Regions from separate parts of the Sphingopyxis sp. MWB1 genome, predicted to be linked through region 1. Evidence: riboswitches for the same ligand, from Rfam matches in the RefSeq annotation. Region 1 holds a riboswitch; the other holds the start of a gene.
What was found. A riboswitch is a leader RNA that binds a small molecule or an ion and turns the genes downstream of it on or off. The one in region 1 is predicted to bind cobalamin.
Positions count from the first base shown of each region.

Region 2: it holds a riboswitch for cobalamin, as region 1 does, so the genes downstream of both, metE (5-methyltetrahydropteroyltriglutamate--homocysteine S-methyltransferase) here and JV18_RS0100445 (ABC transporter substrate-binding protein) in region 1, are expected to answer to the same signal.

Region 1 covers NZ_JQFJ01000001.1:98,876-106,334, reverse strand. Annotated here, with positions in the region: gene JV18_RS0100455 (autotransporter assembly complex protein TamA) at 1-1,059, opposite strand, end outside; gene JV18_RS0100450 (protein adenylyltransferase SelO) at 1,290-2,777, opposite strand; cobalamin riboswitch at 2,864-3,049, shown strand; gene JV18_RS0100445 (ABC transporter substrate-binding protein) at 3,123-4,067, shown strand; gene JV18_RS0100440 (FecCD family ABC transporter permease) at 4,064-5,047, shown strand; gene JV18_RS0100435 (ABC transporter ATP-binding protein) at 5,040-5,816, shown strand; gene galE (UDP-glucose 4-epimerase GalE) at 5,882-6,901, shown strand; gene JV18_RS15765 (NAD-dependent epimerase/dehydratase family protein) at 6,898-7,293, shown strand; gene JV18_RS0100425 (NAD-dependent epimerase/dehydratase family protein) at 7,223-7,459, shown strand, end outside.
Region 2 covers NZ_JQFJ01000002.1:2,420,863-2,428,321, forward strand. Annotated here, with positions in the region: gene JV18_RS0112095 (TonB-dependent receptor plug domain-containing protein) at 1-2,046, shown strand, start outside; gene JV18_RS0112100 (aminotransferase class V-fold PLP-dependent enzyme) at 2,058-3,329, shown strand; gene JV18_RS0112105 (acyl-CoA thioesterase) at 3,384-3,809, opposite strand; gene metE (5-methyltetrahydropteroyltriglutamate--homocysteine S-methyltransferase) at 3,793-6,105, opposite strand; cobalamin riboswitch at 6,221-6,438, opposite strand; gene JV18_RS0112115 (winged helix-turn-helix transcriptional regulator) at 6,492-6,869, opposite strand; gene gstA (glutathione transferase GstA) at 6,998-7,459, shown strand, end outside.

The DNA.
Region 1 (7,459 bases):
GAAGGGATAGCCTTCTTCTGGCAGCTTGAGCGCCACGGCGGCTTCAGCCCCCTGTACCCGCTGCGCGACGATCGGCTCGCCGACGCGAAGCGGGAAATTATCGGCTATGAGATCGGGCGGAACCGTGGGGTCGGCCTGAATCTCGATGGACGAGAAATTATAGCGCACCCCCGGCGTAACCGTGAGGACGGCCCGGATCGGCTGGGTTTGCGGCGCCTCGGCTTGCTGGCGGTCGCCGCGCTCGATGCGGGTCGCGACTTCGGCGTCATAATAGCCTTCGGACGCCAGGATGCGCTGCAGCAATTCGCCATCAGCAGTCAGCCGCGCACGCAGCATCGCGCCATTTTCGGCCTTGCCATCGCCGTCATGCAGCGCCGACAGCTCGCGGAAGGTACCGGCCATGTTGAGCTCGCTGCTCTGGTCGGCCTCCTCCAGCCCCGTGACTTCTATGCTATAGGCGACTTCGCGGTTGCGATCCTCCTGATCGGCTTCGGCAAATTCGACCGGTTCGACATCGAAGCTTTCGATCGGTGGCAGCGGCGCGAGCAGTTCGGGATCGGTGATCGGCGAATCACCAATGGATTCGACCGCATCCCCATCGGCCAGCGCGGGAAGCGCGGCGGCATCACGATCATCGGCGGCGGGGTCGCTCTCATCCCCGTCTCCATCCGAATCGGCGGCGGCACGTTGGGTGGTGTCTCCCTTGTTCCCAGCATCGCCCGGCTCCTGTTCAGCGAAGCGCTTCTCGAAATCGGCGAGCGATTCGAGCGGGCGGTCGAGTTCGGCGTCATCCTCGGCACGGATCGGCGGGATGGCCTTGCGAAATTCATCATCGTCGATGATTGGTTCGACCGTCGGCAGGATCGCGTCGGGCGGCGGAGGCGTCGGGCTGGCAATTTCCTTGCTTTCGCGCGCTTCGGCGCGGCGCTCCTCGCGCTCCTCCGCCGCTGCATCAGCGGCGGCATCCTCATCTTCGTCGGTGGCGGCGTCGGCTGGCGGGGATTTTTCGGCGGCAGGCGGCGGCGGCGCTTCTTGAGCGGCGAGCGGGGCGCTTGCCATCAGGCCAAGCAGCGAGGCCGACAAAAGCAGCCACGCCCGTTCCCCGGAAAGAGGCTTGGTTACTTCACATGGTTTTTCAGAATATTGCATTGATGGTCAGCCGGATCGCGCACTTTTGGCCCGCCAGCGGCGACGGCGCAACCCGATTTTCTCCATCCTCGTGCAATCGTTGATCCATGTCGCCATCTCCTTGCCGCGGCGGCCTGTCTTTTCAACAGCTTCACTGCATTTCAGGTCCCGCAAAAGGTCCGATAGGGCGCGGCATCGCGCGGCGGTGGAAGCGCATAATCGGCCCATGGCGCGCGCGCTTCATATGGGTGACGCACCACGTCGAGCAGCGCGACCCAGGGCGCCATGTCCCCCGCCTCCGCCGCAGCAAGCGCGGCCTCCACCTGATGATTGCGCGGAATGTAGAGCGGATTGACCCGGTCCATCGCCGCCGCGCGGGCCGCTTCATCGCCGCTTTCGCGGGCGAGCCGCGCGCGCCACTCGCCATGCCAGCGAGTGAGCGCTTCGCCGGGCGACAGGGCGGCCAAGGGCCCGGGATCGCCGCGCAGATCGGCGGCGAGCGCGCGAAAGAAGAGGGTGAAGTCGGTGCCCTCCCCTTCCCCGCCCCCATCCCCGACGGGCGCTTCCAATGCGGCGAACAGCGCGTCAATCAGCGCGGCGTCGCCGTTCTCTTCCGCCGAAAGCCCCAGCTTGGCGCGCATCTGTTCGTGCCAGCCGGCGCGGAAGCGGTCGGGAATGGCCTCGACCAGGGCTTTCGCGCCTTCGACATCGGCGGGATCGACGGCGTGGATGGCGGGCAGCAACGCCTCGGCAAAGCGCGCCATGTTCCAGTGCAGGATTTGCGGCTGGCGGCCATAGGCATAGCGGCCCTGCGCGTCGATCGAACTGAAGACACGGTTCACGGCGAAATGGTCGACAAAAGCGCAGGGGCCATAGTCGATGGTTTCGCCGCTGATCGCGACATTGTCGGTGTTCATCACCCCATGGACAAAGCCCAGCCCCAGCCAGCTGGCCACAAGCGCGCATTGCAGGCCGATGACCCAGTCGAGCAGCGCCAGATGCGGATTGGCGCTGTCCGCCAGTTCGGGGAAATGGCGCGCGATGCTGTAGCGGGAGAGACGTTCGACATGCCCGGCGCCAAAATGAGCAGCGAAAAACTGGAAGCTGCCGACGCGAATATGGCTGCTGGCGATGCGGGTGAGGATCGCGCCGGGGTGGCCGCGCTCGCGCTGCACCCGATCCCCCGTTGCGACGGCAGCGAGCGCGCGGGTTGTCGGCACGCCAAGCGCCGCCATCGCCTCTGACACCAGATATTCGCGCAGCACCGGGCCGATCGCGGCCTTGCCATCGCCATTGCGCGAGAAGGGCGTCGGTCCCGATCCTTTCAGTTGAACGTCGAAACGCGCGCCGTCCGGGGCGATGATTTCGCCGAGCAAAAGCGCGCGGCCATCGCCAAGCTGCGGGGTGAAATGGCCGAACTGATGCCCGGCATAAGCGAGCGCAATGGGGGCGGCGTCGTCAGGCATGTCCTGCCCGGCGAAAAGGCGCGCGAGCGCGGCGTCATCCGCCCCCGCCCGGTCGATCCCAAGCCGCGCGGCGAGCAGATCGTTGAAAGCGAGGAGGGCAGGCGCGCTGGCGGGCGCGGCCTCCGCCGGGGTGTAAAAGCCCGCCATCTCGCGGTGAAAACTATTGTCGAACCCCAGTTTCATTCCGGCTCCTTATGCTTTTCCCTATGTCGCGGCTGGGCGCAGCAATTACAAGTTTGCCAATTGCCGCTCCGCCACGCTTTTGCTAGCGCCGCGCTGTGACAAAGGGTCCCCGGCAACGGGGATAAAGGGAAGTCCGGTTCGAGTCCGGCGCTGCCCCCGCAACTGTCGCCGGCGAGAGCGATGCCGAAAAGCCACTGGGCCAGCGGTCCGGGAAGGCGGCATAGATCAGCGACCCGGCGAGCCAGGAAACCTGCCCCTTGTCGCCGTTATCTGTTCTCGGGCGGGGTGCACCGGGAATGGGCGGGGAAACTCGCGCGACGGCAAGGCCGACCGCGTGGAGGATGAATGGCAGATGCGATTATCCGGGGCCGCCCTGCCCCCGACCGAGCCGCCAGACGGTTCGCGAACCTGAAGCGCCGCTTGCGCGCGCTTGCCATGCTCGGCCCCATGGCGCTGCTCCCCGCCTGCCAGCCCGCCGCCGCACTCGCCGACCGGCAAGAGGGCGATAAGCCGCGCGTCGTCAGCATTGATTATTGCGCCGACCAGATGGCGATCGGCCTGCTGCCCCGTGCGCGCATCGCGGCGATATCGCATGAGGCCGACAGCGACGTCAGCTTTTCAGCGCCGCGCGCGCAGGGCATCGCGCGCCTGCGTCCCGCGCTGGAGGATATTATCGCGCTGCAGCCCGATATGGTCGTGCGATCCTATGGCGGCGATGGGCGGTTGGCGGGGCAATTGGAGAAGCTCGGCATCCAGGTCGTCCAGCTTGGCTATGCCGGGGATATGGCCGGGGTGCGCGCCGATATGCTGCGCGTCGGGCGCGAGCTGGGGGCGGAGCCGCGCGCGCATGCCCTCGTTGCGCGTTTCGATGCCAATCTCGCGGCGGCCGAGGCGGCGGCAGCCAAGCGGAACGACAGGCAGGCGCCGCGCCCCCACGCGCTCTATCTGACCCCCGGCGATGTCACAACCGGACCGGGATCGCTGGTGGCAGAAGTGATCGAGAGCGCGGGCTTCACCCCCTATCGCCAGCGCCCCGGCTGGGGTTCGATCCCGCTGGAGGAACTGGTGCGGCGTCCGCCAGATATGGTGTTTCGCGCCTTTTTCGACAGCTCGCGCTATGCCCAGGATCGCTGGACATCCTCGCGGCATCCGGTGCTGGGCCGGGTGACGGCGGGGGTTCCCGATGTGGAGGTGCCGGGGGGCTGGCTCGCCTGCGGCAATTGGCTGGCCGGCGATGCGGTGGCCAGGCTGGCGGCGGCGCAAGCGGCGATGAAGGGCGGCGCGATATGAGCCGGGTCAACGCCGCGCTGACCGCCCTGCTGATCGCCATGGCGCTGATCGCGCTGATGGCGGGGCCGTCGGGGCTGTCGCCGTCACTGCCCATCGACTGGGCGCGCGGGCGCGACCCCGCGGCGGCGATGATCCTGTTCGAGATCCGCCTGCCCCGCGTACTGGCCGCGGCGCTCGTCGGCGGCGCGCTCGGCATGTGCGGCGCGGCGCTGCAGGCGCTGACCCGCAATCCGCTCGCCGAACCCGGTGTGCTCGGCGTGTCCGCTGCCGCCACGCTGGGCGCGACGGTGACGCTTTATTTCGGGCTGGCCGCTGCCTGGCCCTGGGCGCTGCCCATTGGCGCGGTGACGGCGGCGATGCTGGCGACCGCGCTGCTCGCCTCCGCCGCCGTGCGCACGCAGGGCATGGCGACGCTGATCCTGATCGGGGTTGGCCTCTCCAGCCTGTCGGGCGCGCTGATGGCGCTGATCCTCAATTTTGCGCCCAATCCCTTTTCGCTGTCGGACCTTGTCAACTGGACCTTGGGGTCAGTCGCCAACCGCAGCCTCGCCGACCTTGGTTTTTCGGCGCCGCTGATCCTGATCGGCGCGCTGTTGCTGCTGGGCCAGCGGGCCAATTTGTCGCTGCTGGCGATTGGCGAGGCGGCGGCGGTCGCCCATGGGCTGAACGCGCGCGCATCGCGCATGGCGGTGATTATCGGCACCGGGCTGGCCACCGGCGCGGCGGTCGCGCTGGCGGGCGCGGTCGGCTTTGTCGGCATTGTCGCGCCGCATCTGGTGCGCCCGTGGGTCGGCCATGATCCGGGGCAATGCCTGTGGCCATCGGCGCTGCTGGGCGCGGCGCTGTTGATTCTCGCCGATCTCTTTGTTCGCATCCTGCCAACCGAGGATGAGCTGCGGCTGGGGGTGGTCGCCGCGCTGGCGGGCGCGCCGATCTTCATCGCCATCATCCTGCAACGCGGAAGGATTCACCGTGGCTGAAGCCTTGATCCTGGAGCGGTTGAGCGCCGCAGTGCGGGGGACGTCGCTGGTCCGGCAAGTCGATGCCACCTTCGCGCCCGGACGGCTGACCGCTATCGTCGGCCCCAATGGCGCGGGCAAGTCGAGCCTGCTGCGCGCCATCGCGGGCATTTTACCCGCGAGCGGCGCGGTGCGGCTGGGGAATGAAATGCTGGGTGCGCTGACGCCCGTGGTGCGCGCGCGGCGGCTCGCCTATCTGCCGCAAAGCCATGAGCTGGCGTGGGACATCAACGTCGCTGACATGGTCGCGCTGGGCCGCTTTGCCTATGGCGCGGTGCCGGGGCGGCTGGCGGTGGAGGACGCCGAAGCAGTGGCGGCGGCCATGGCCGAAACCGGCTGTGACCGCTGGGCCGACCGGCGGGTAACGAGCCTGTCGGGCGGCGAACAGGCGTTAGCTTGCCTTTCCCGCGTGCTTGCCGCCGATACGCCGGTGCTGCTGGTCGATGAGCCTGTCGCCGCGCTCGACCCCGCAAACCAATATCGGGTGATGGAATGCCTCGCCGCCCGCGCGCGCGCGGGGCGCATTGTGGTTTCCGTGCTGCACGATCTATCGCTGGTCGCGCAATTTGCCGATGAGATTTTGTGGATGGAGAAAGGACGCGCGGTTGCCGCCACCGACGCCGGGGCCGAAGCGCTGGCGCGCCATGTGCCCGCGCTGTTCGAGCGCAGCCCGACCTTGGCGGCGGACGGGTCAAAAGCGCTTTATTTCCGGCGGGCGGCAAAGAGTTAACCCCCGCTTCGCCGTTCCATGCTATGGCGCGCGCCAACAGAATCGGCCATTTTCACGGGATAGCGATGAAGATATTTGTGACAGGCGGCGCAGGCTATATCGGCAGCCATACATTGGTGCGCCTGCTTTCCGCCGGGCATGAGATTTGCGTATTCGACAATTTTTCGAACAGCTCGCCTGAGGCGCTCGCGCGGGTCAAGCAATTGACCAACCGTGATTTCGCGCTGGTTGAGGGCGATATTCGCGATGCGAGCGCGCTGACGCGGGCGCTTGTGGAATTTGGAGCCGATGCGGCGGTGCATTTCGCGGGGCTGAAGGCCGTCGGGGAATCGAGCGAGAAGCCGCTGCTCTATTATGAGAATAATGTCAGCGGATCGGCGCATCTGCTCGCCGCCATGGACGCCGCCGGGTGCCGCCGCATCGTCTTTTCCTCCTCCGCCACCGTTTATGGCGAGGCGCAATGTCTGCCCTTTGACGAAGATCATCCCATCGCCCCCACCAACCCCTATGGCCGGACCAAGGCGATGGTCGAGGGTATGATCCGCGACTGGAGCGCGGCGACCCCGGATGCATCGGCGGTGCTGCTGCGTTACTTCAACCCCGTGGGCGCGCATGAATCGGGCCGGATCGGCGAGGATCCGCAGGGCATTCCCAATAATCTGATGCCCTATATCGCACAGGTCGCGATCGGTCGCCGCGAGAGGCTTTCGATCTTTGGCGATGATTATGACACGCGCGACGGCACGGGCGAGCGCGACTATATCCATGTCGTCGACCTGGCCGATGCCCATCTCGCCGCGCTCGATTATACGGGCCGCGCGGCGGGGTGCGAGGCGATCAATGTCGGCACCGGCAAAGGCATTACGGTGAAGGAACTGGTCGCGGCCTATGAACGGGCCTGCGGGCACAGCATTGCGTACGAGATCACGCCCCGGCGACCGGGGGACGTGGCGATCAGCTTTGCCGCGACCGGGAAAGCCCGAGAGTTGCTGGGGTGGGAAGCCGCGCTGAACGTGGATGCGATGTGTGCGAGTAGCTGGTTGTGGCAATCGACCAATGCCGAAGGATATGGCGAGACTGCATGACGATATTGGTGACCGGGGCCGCGGGGTTTATCGGCATGCATGTCACAGCGGCGCTCCTCGCGCGCCGCGAACGAGTGATTGGTATCGACAATTTCAGCCCCTACTATTCGCATGTGCTGAATATGGCGGAGACGCGGGGCCTTCGTCTAAGATATCGCGGGAGCCGCGACAAGTGCAGGACCTTGGCGTCTTTAAAGCTCACGACTTCCATCCTGTCGCGCGACTGCCAATTGGTCATGGCGGTGACGCCGCCGCTGTCCTATGGCGCCTTCGTTGCGCCTTTGGGGGCGTCGGTCGGTCTGGATTCGGTAGAAGAGGGTTATGAAAAAGATATTCGTCACGGGCAGCGCGGGTTTCATAGGTTTCCACCTCTGCAAACTTCTTCTCGATGAGGGATTCGAGGTTTTCGGCCTCGACGCGATGACCGACTATTATGATGTGCGGATCAAGCAGGAACGCCACCGCATGCTGTCGGCGAAATCGAACCGCTTCTCGGCTCGCGAGTTCCGTCTCGAGGAAGCCGAAGAGCTTCTCGATTACGCACGGGCGATTGAGCCA
Region 2 (7,459 bases), on a different contig from region 1:
ACGCTCGTCCTCGTCAATGGCAAGCGTTATCACCGCTCGGCGCTGCTCGGCACGCGCGGGGCGCAGGCGGCGGATCTGGCCTCCATTCCCAATCTGGCGATCAAGCGCATCGAAGTGCTGCGCGACGGTGCGTCGGCTCAATATGGGTCGGATGCGATTGCCGGGGTGATCAACATCATTCTCGACGATCAGCCGGGGATGGAGGCCTATGGCCAATTTTCCCAATATTATGAAGGCGACGGCACGGCCTATCGCACCGGCGCGCAGGGCGGCACCCTGCTGGGTGAGCGCGGCTCGCTGGTCATCAGCGGTGAATTTTCCAAATCGGACGCAACCTCGCGCACGCGCCAGCGCCCCGACGCCATCGTCTTTCAGGAAGCCAATCCGCATTTTGATGTACCCAACCCGGTGCAGCGCTGGGGCCAGCCCGATCTGCGCTCGGTGCGTGCGGCTTTCAACGCCGATTATGAGATTGTCGATGGCGCGACGCTTTATGGCTTCGGCACCTGGTCCGAAGGCGAAGGGGTAACCGACTTCAACTGGCGCAACCCCAGCTTTACGGCCAATGTCTATGGCTCCAGCCCGGCCTTTCCCGATTTCAACTTTGCCGAAATCTACCCCGCCGGTTTCACCCCGCGCTTTGGCAGCGAATTTGACGATTTTCAGCTTGCGGGCGGGATGCGCGGCGAGTTGGGCGCGCGGCTGACCTATGACCTCAGCGCATCGACCGGGCGCAACCGCATCGATTATAATATGAAGGAATCGCTCAACGCCTCGCTCGGTCCCGATAGCCCGACGAGCTTTTACCTTGGCCGGCTGCGCCAGAGCGAGCTGAATTTCAACGCCGATTTCGTCTATCGCCTGCCGTTGGGGCTGGTCGATCCCGCAAACATCGCCTTTGGTGCGGAACGGCGCAAGGAAAGCTATGCCATCTTCCCCGGCGATCCGGCCTCCTATGCCATCGGGCCGGCTGCGGCTTCGGGGCTGGCGCCGAACAGCAATGGCTTTCCGGGGTTCAGCCCGCTGAATGCCGGTAGCTGGTCGCAGACAAGCTATGCGGGCTATGTCGATGTCGAAGCGCGCCCCGCCGAGATGCTCACTTTGGGCGCGGCGGGCCGCTATGAGGATTTCTCCGCCTTTGGCGATACGTTCAACTACAAGCTGTCGGCGCGGCTGGAGCCGGTGCGCGGCGTCGCGCTCCGCTCGACCTATTCGACCGGCTTTCGCGCGCCGACACCGGGGCAGCTTAATGCGGTGAATACGAGCCAGGGGCTCGACACCACGACGATGCAGATTTTCAACCGGGGGCGGCTGTCGCCCAACGACCCCATTGCCATAGCCCTGGGGGCCGCGCCGCTGAAGCCCGAAAAGTCGCGCACGCTGACCGCCGGGTTGACCTTTCAGTCGGATTTCGGGCTGACGGGCAGCGTCGATCTCTATCAGATCAAGCTGCGCGACCGTTTCGGCCAGTCGCGCACTTTCACCGTGCCCGATGATTTCCCCAATCCGCAGCGTTTCACCGCGGTCAATTTCTTCACCAATGATTTTGACACGCGCACCCGGGGTATCGACGCGGTGATCGCCTATGCCCGTAACCTTGGCGCCGGGCGCGCCGACATCAGCCTAGCCTATAATTATAATGAGACCAAGGTGACGAGCGGCCTGACCGACGCCATCGCCAATGAAACCCAGCGCATATTGTTCGAGGACCGGCTGCCCAAGCATAATGCCACGGCCTCGCTGGGCTATAGCATCGGCGGTTTCGGCATTCAGGCGCGCGGGCGCTATTATGGCGCGTGGACCGATGTGAGCGGCAATGCGACGGGCGAGATTTTCCAGCGCTTTGGCTCGATGATGCTGTTCGACCTGTCGGCCAGCCTGAAGCTCAACGAGCATATGACCTTGCGCGCGGGCGCGGAGAATATCTTCGACGCCTACCCCGATGAAGCCACCAATCAGGCGGTGCGCGGGCTGATCTATTCGCGCCATGCCCCCTATGACACCGACGGCGGCCAATATTATGTCCGCCTCGGGGTGAGCTTTTAAGGGGTAGGGCGATGCGGTTCAGCCGAAGGGCAATGATCGCGGGGGCCGCAGCGGTTCCGGTGGCGGGCGGGGCAATGGCTGCCCCGCCGCTGCCGCCGGGCCCGGCGCGGGCGGATGACGAAGCCTATTGGGGCGCGGTCGCCGACCAATATGATGTCGTCCCTAATGTCATCCAGCTTGAAAATGGCAATTGGGGGATGATGGCGCGCCCCGTGCTTGATCATTATGAACAAATGGTGCGGCGGGTGAACAGCGCGACCAGCTTTTACGCGCGGCGCGATATGATCCCCGATCTGATTGCGGTGCACAGGCTACTCGCGGCGCGGCTGGGGGTGGGTGAGGATGAAATTGCCATCACCCGCAATGCGACCGAGGCGCTGAAGGCGCTGATCGGCGGTTATAACCGGCTGCGTCCCGGCGATGCGGTGCTCTATGCCGATCTGGACTATGATTCGATGCAGGCGTGTTTCGAGGGCTTGCAGGCGCGGCGCGGGGTGGAGATTGTCCGCATCGCGCTGCCCGAACCCGCGACGCATCAAGGATTGATCGACACCTATGCCAAGGCGCTGGATGACAATCCGGCGGTGCGGCTGATCCTGCTCACCCATTTGAGCCATCGCACCGGGCTGGTGGTGCCGGTGCGCGAGATTGTCGCCATGGCGCGGGCGCGCGGCGTCGATGCCATTGTCGATGCGGCGCATAGCTGGGGGCAGCTTGATTTCGCGCTTCCCGACCTCGGCGCCGATTTCGTCGGATTGAACCTTCATAAGTGGATTGGCGCGCCGCTGGGGGTGGGGGCGGTCTATATCCGCAAGGATCGGCTGGACCTTATTGACCCCGATATCGCCAATGCGCCGCCGCATGGGGATAGGGCGCGGTCGCGTGTTCATACCGGAACGGTCGATTATGCCGCGCAGCTGAGCGTGCCCGCGGCCTTTGCCTTTCAGGACCGCATAGGTGATGCGCCCCGCGCCGCGCGGCTGCGCCATTTGCGGGACTTGTGGGCCGAGGAGATGCGGGACACGCCGGGAATTGAGATTCTGACCCCGGCGGACCCGCGCCTTTATGGCGGGATCACTTCCTTTCGCTTTGCCGGCCGAACAAGCGTGGCGGAGAATGTCGCGCTCGCGAAACAGCTGCTCGATGCGCATGGCATTTTCACCGTGCATCGCAGCGGCCCCGCGCGCGGCGCCTGTGTCCGCGTGACGCCCGCGCTCTTTACCCGCGCCGCCGATATGGAACGACTGGTCGGGGCGCTGCGGCAGATGCTGAGGAGCGCCTGACGGAGAAGGGTCCCCGCCTACGCGGGGACACATGCCGTTAGGGCGATGCTTTCGTTATGGGGAGAACTTTGCAGGCGCCGCCTCTTCCGCGAGTGGCGGCACCGGCCTTGGCCTACGGTCGGGGCCGACTGCGACGAAGATGAAGCGCGCTTCGGTCACGCGATGTTCGTCGCTGGCATGGCGATCGCGCGCCCAGGCTTCGACCGCGACATGCATCGAGGTGCGGCCCACCTTGACCAGCCGGGCATAGACGGAGACTTCATCGCCGACGAAGACCGGACGGTGGAAGGACATGCCCTCCACCGAAATGGTCACGGCGCGCCCGCGCGCGTGAAGCGAGGCGACCGAGGATGCGGCAAGGTCCATCTGCGCCATCAGCCAGCCGCCAAATATATCGCCATAGACATTGGCATTGGCGGGCATGGCGGTGACGCGGACGGCGGGCGCGCTCGTCGGCGCTGTGTCAGCGGCGGGCATCATAGGCGCCCTTCACCCGCATCGCATGGGCGGCGGCGACCATGGCGACAAGCGCCGGGCGCACTTCTTCCCATTTGCGCGTCTTGAGCCCGCAATCGGGGTTCACCCAAATTTGCTCGGCTGGGACATGTTTCCCCGCCAGCGACAAAAGCTGCATCATCTCATCCGTCGCGGGAATGCGCGGACTGTGAATGTCATAGACGCCGGGGCCGACCTCGTTCGGATAGGAATAGCTGGCGAAGGCGTCGAGCAATTCCATCTGCGAACGCGCGGTTTCGATCGAGATGACATCGGCGTCCATGGCACCGATGGCGCGGATGATGTCGTTAAACTCCGAATAGCACATATGGGTGTGGATCTGCGCATCATCGCGTACGCCCGACGAGGTGAGGCGAAAGCTTTCGACCGCCCAGTCCAGATAAGCCTGCCATTCGCTACGGCGCAGCGGCAGGCCTTCGCGCAACGCGGCTTCATCAATCTGAATGATCGCGGCGCCCGCGGCTTCCAGATCCTGCACCTCGTCGCGGATCGCAAGGGCAATCTGGCGGCAGCTGACCGCGCGCGGCTGATCGTCGCGGACAAAGGACCAGTTGAGGATGGTGACGGGGCCGGTGAGCATGGCCTTTACCGGCTTGTCGGTCTGATCCTGGGCATAGCGCCACCAGTCGACGGTCATCGGCGCGGGGCGCGATACATCGCCATAAAGGATCGGCGGTCGGACGCAGCGCGAGCCATAGCTTTGCACCCAGCCCGCCCGCGTGAAAGCAAAGCCCGAAAGCTGCTCGCCGAAATATTGCACCATGTCATTGCGTTCAAATTCGCCGTGAACCAGGACGTCGAGGCCGATTTCCTCCTGCCATTTCACTGCGGCGCGGGTTTCGACGCGCAGATATTGGGCATAGGCGGCATCGTCCATTTCGCCCCGCCGGTGCGCGGCGCGCGCCTTTCGCACCTCGGCCGTCTGGGGGAAGGAGCCGATGGTCGTCGTCGGATAGGCGGGAAGGCGCAGCCGCCTTTGTTGCAATTTGCGGCGTTCGGCGAAGGGGGAAGCGCGGCTTGTGTCGCTTTCGCCAAGCGTCGCCAGCCGGGCTGCCACATCCGGATTGTGGATGCGCGTCGAGGTCTGACGGGCGACGGCGGCGATGCGTGAGGCGGAAAAAGCGGAGAAGCTCGCATCCTCGCCTTCGTTGAGCGCCATGGCGAGAGCAGCCAGCTCCTCGATTTTCTGCGCGGCAAAAGCGAGCCATTGCGCGATTTCCGGATCAAGCCCGGTTTCAAGCGCGAGGTCGGCGGGCACATGAAGCAGCGAGCAGGAGGGGGCAAGGATCAGGTCGCGCTTTGCGGCATGCTCCTTCAATCGCCAGTAAAGCGCAGGCAGGTTGGCGCGCCAGATATTGCGACCGTCGATGACGCCAAGCGAAAGAAGCACATGCGGTCGCAACTTTTCAAGCACGGGTTCGAGTTGTTCGGGCGCGCGGACAAGATCAAGGTGGAGGCCGTGGACGGGAAGTCCCGCGACCAGACCAAGATTGTCGCCAAGCCCGCCAAAATAGGTGGTGAGCATGAGCTTTGGCCCGGAGGTTGCGAGGCGGGCATAGGCGCGTTCAAAGGCGTTGCGCTGTTCGCTTGTCAAATCGAGAACGAGACAGGGCTCGTCGATCTGGACCCATTCGGCCCCCGCTTTCGCCAGCCGCGCCAATATTTCCCCATAAATGTCGAGCAAAGCGGGAAGCAGCGCCAGCGGTTCGACCGCCTTGCCCTTCGCCAGCATCAGATAGGAGACGGGGCCGAGCAGCACCGGGCGGGTGGCATAGCCCAGCGCCTTTGCCTCCTCAAATTCGTCGAAAATCTTGGTCGAGGCGATGCGGAAACGCTGTCCGGCGGTGAGTTCGGGGACCATATAATGATAGTTGGTGTCGAACCATTTGGTCATTTCCTGCGCGGTTCTGTCATGGGCATGGCCGCAGCCTGTGCGGTCCCCATCCCCCGGCGCGCCGCGCGCCATCGCGAAATAGGTGTCGATATCGACCCGATCGCCGTCCCAGCCATAGCGCGCGGGAATCGCGCCGATCAGCGCGCTGGTGTCGAGCACATGGTCGTAGAGCGAGAAATCATTGGAAGGCAGAATATCGGCACCCAGCGCCTTTTGCCGCGCCCAATGCGCAAGGCGCAGCCCGGCGGCGGCATTGTCGAGATCGGCGCGGGACGATTTGCCCGCCCAATAGCTTTCGAGCGCGAATTTCAGTTCACGGCGAAGGCCGATGCGGGGAAAGCCAAGAGTGGCAACGCTGACAGTCATTTTCTGGCACCTTGCATGAAGGCAAGGGTTCGGCAGGCGAGCAGGCACAGGGCCCCGCGCCCAGACGGCAAGGTCGGACGCAGCCATGCTTGCGGCCTGACCGGACACCCCGCCGGAGGACGTATCTGACGAGGCAGGTCTCCTGGCTCGCGGGTCAAAGCATACGGTCGGGCCTTCCCGGTTCCTTGCCGAACCAGTGACACATGATGACCGCCGCTCACCGCTTACAGTTGCGGGGGCAGCGCCGGCCTTGCCCCGAAAGGCGCACCGGCTTCCCGTCTTAGCTTTGCATGCCGAAAGGGCGCGCGAAGAACCTCGACAGGGTGAAGCATAGACATGCCATCGCGCCTGTCAATCAAGATATAAAGATTTCTTTATATCTTGCTTTAGGAGGTGTGCGCGGCTTTGGGTGGCCCGCTTTTCTGAAGTGCTTTCAGCCGGTGGCCAACCGCAACAATGGCATCGAGCGCCGGGATGAGTTCGAAGCCGAGCGGCGTCAGCTCATATTCGGTGGACGGGGGCGAGGTGCGCCGGACATGGCGCAGCAGCACGCCCTTGGCCTCCAGTTCGGACAGGCGGGCGGACAGCACTTTGGCCGATATGGGCGGTATATCGACGCGCAACTCGCTGAAGCGGCGCGGCCCGGCGCGCAGCGACCAGATGACATTGGGCGCCCAGGCCCCGGCGATGACCGCCATACATTCGGTCAACATACAGGGTTCGGGCGGGCGAGGGACCTGATTGCGGCGCATTTTGAGCGGCATGATGCGGGTTACCTGGTTTCTGTGGAGTAACGCATTTCTTCAAGTAACCAATGGTTATCATGTTGTCAAAGGTAACTATGTCCGGCATCGCCGCGCACAGCCTGAATTGCACGAAAGGATGATGCGTCATGAAGCTGTTTTACAAGGCGGGGGCCTGTTCGCTGGCCAGCCATATCGCGCTTTTGGAAATGGCCGCCGATTTCACGCTGGAGGCGGTCGATACGGTGAAGGGCGCCACGGCCAGCGGCGCGGATTATCGCGCCATCAATCCCAAGGGCTATGTTCCCGCGCTGGCCCTTGCAGACGGGGAGATATTGACCGAAGGACCGGCCATTCTCCTCTATCTTGCCGATCAGGCCGGAGCAGGCGTGCTCGCGCCGCTCGCCAGCCGCGAGCGGGCGCGCATGGTCGAGCAGCTCATCTTTACCTCGTCCGAGCTACATCGCGCCTTCAAGCCGCTGTTCCGGCCCGGCGCGAACGAAGCCGACCAGCAGGCGGCCCGTGCCGAGGTCGCGCAAAAGCTCGCGCATGTCGAAGCATGGCTCGCCGATGGGCGGGACTATGTCGTCGGGGAGCATTTCACCGTCGCC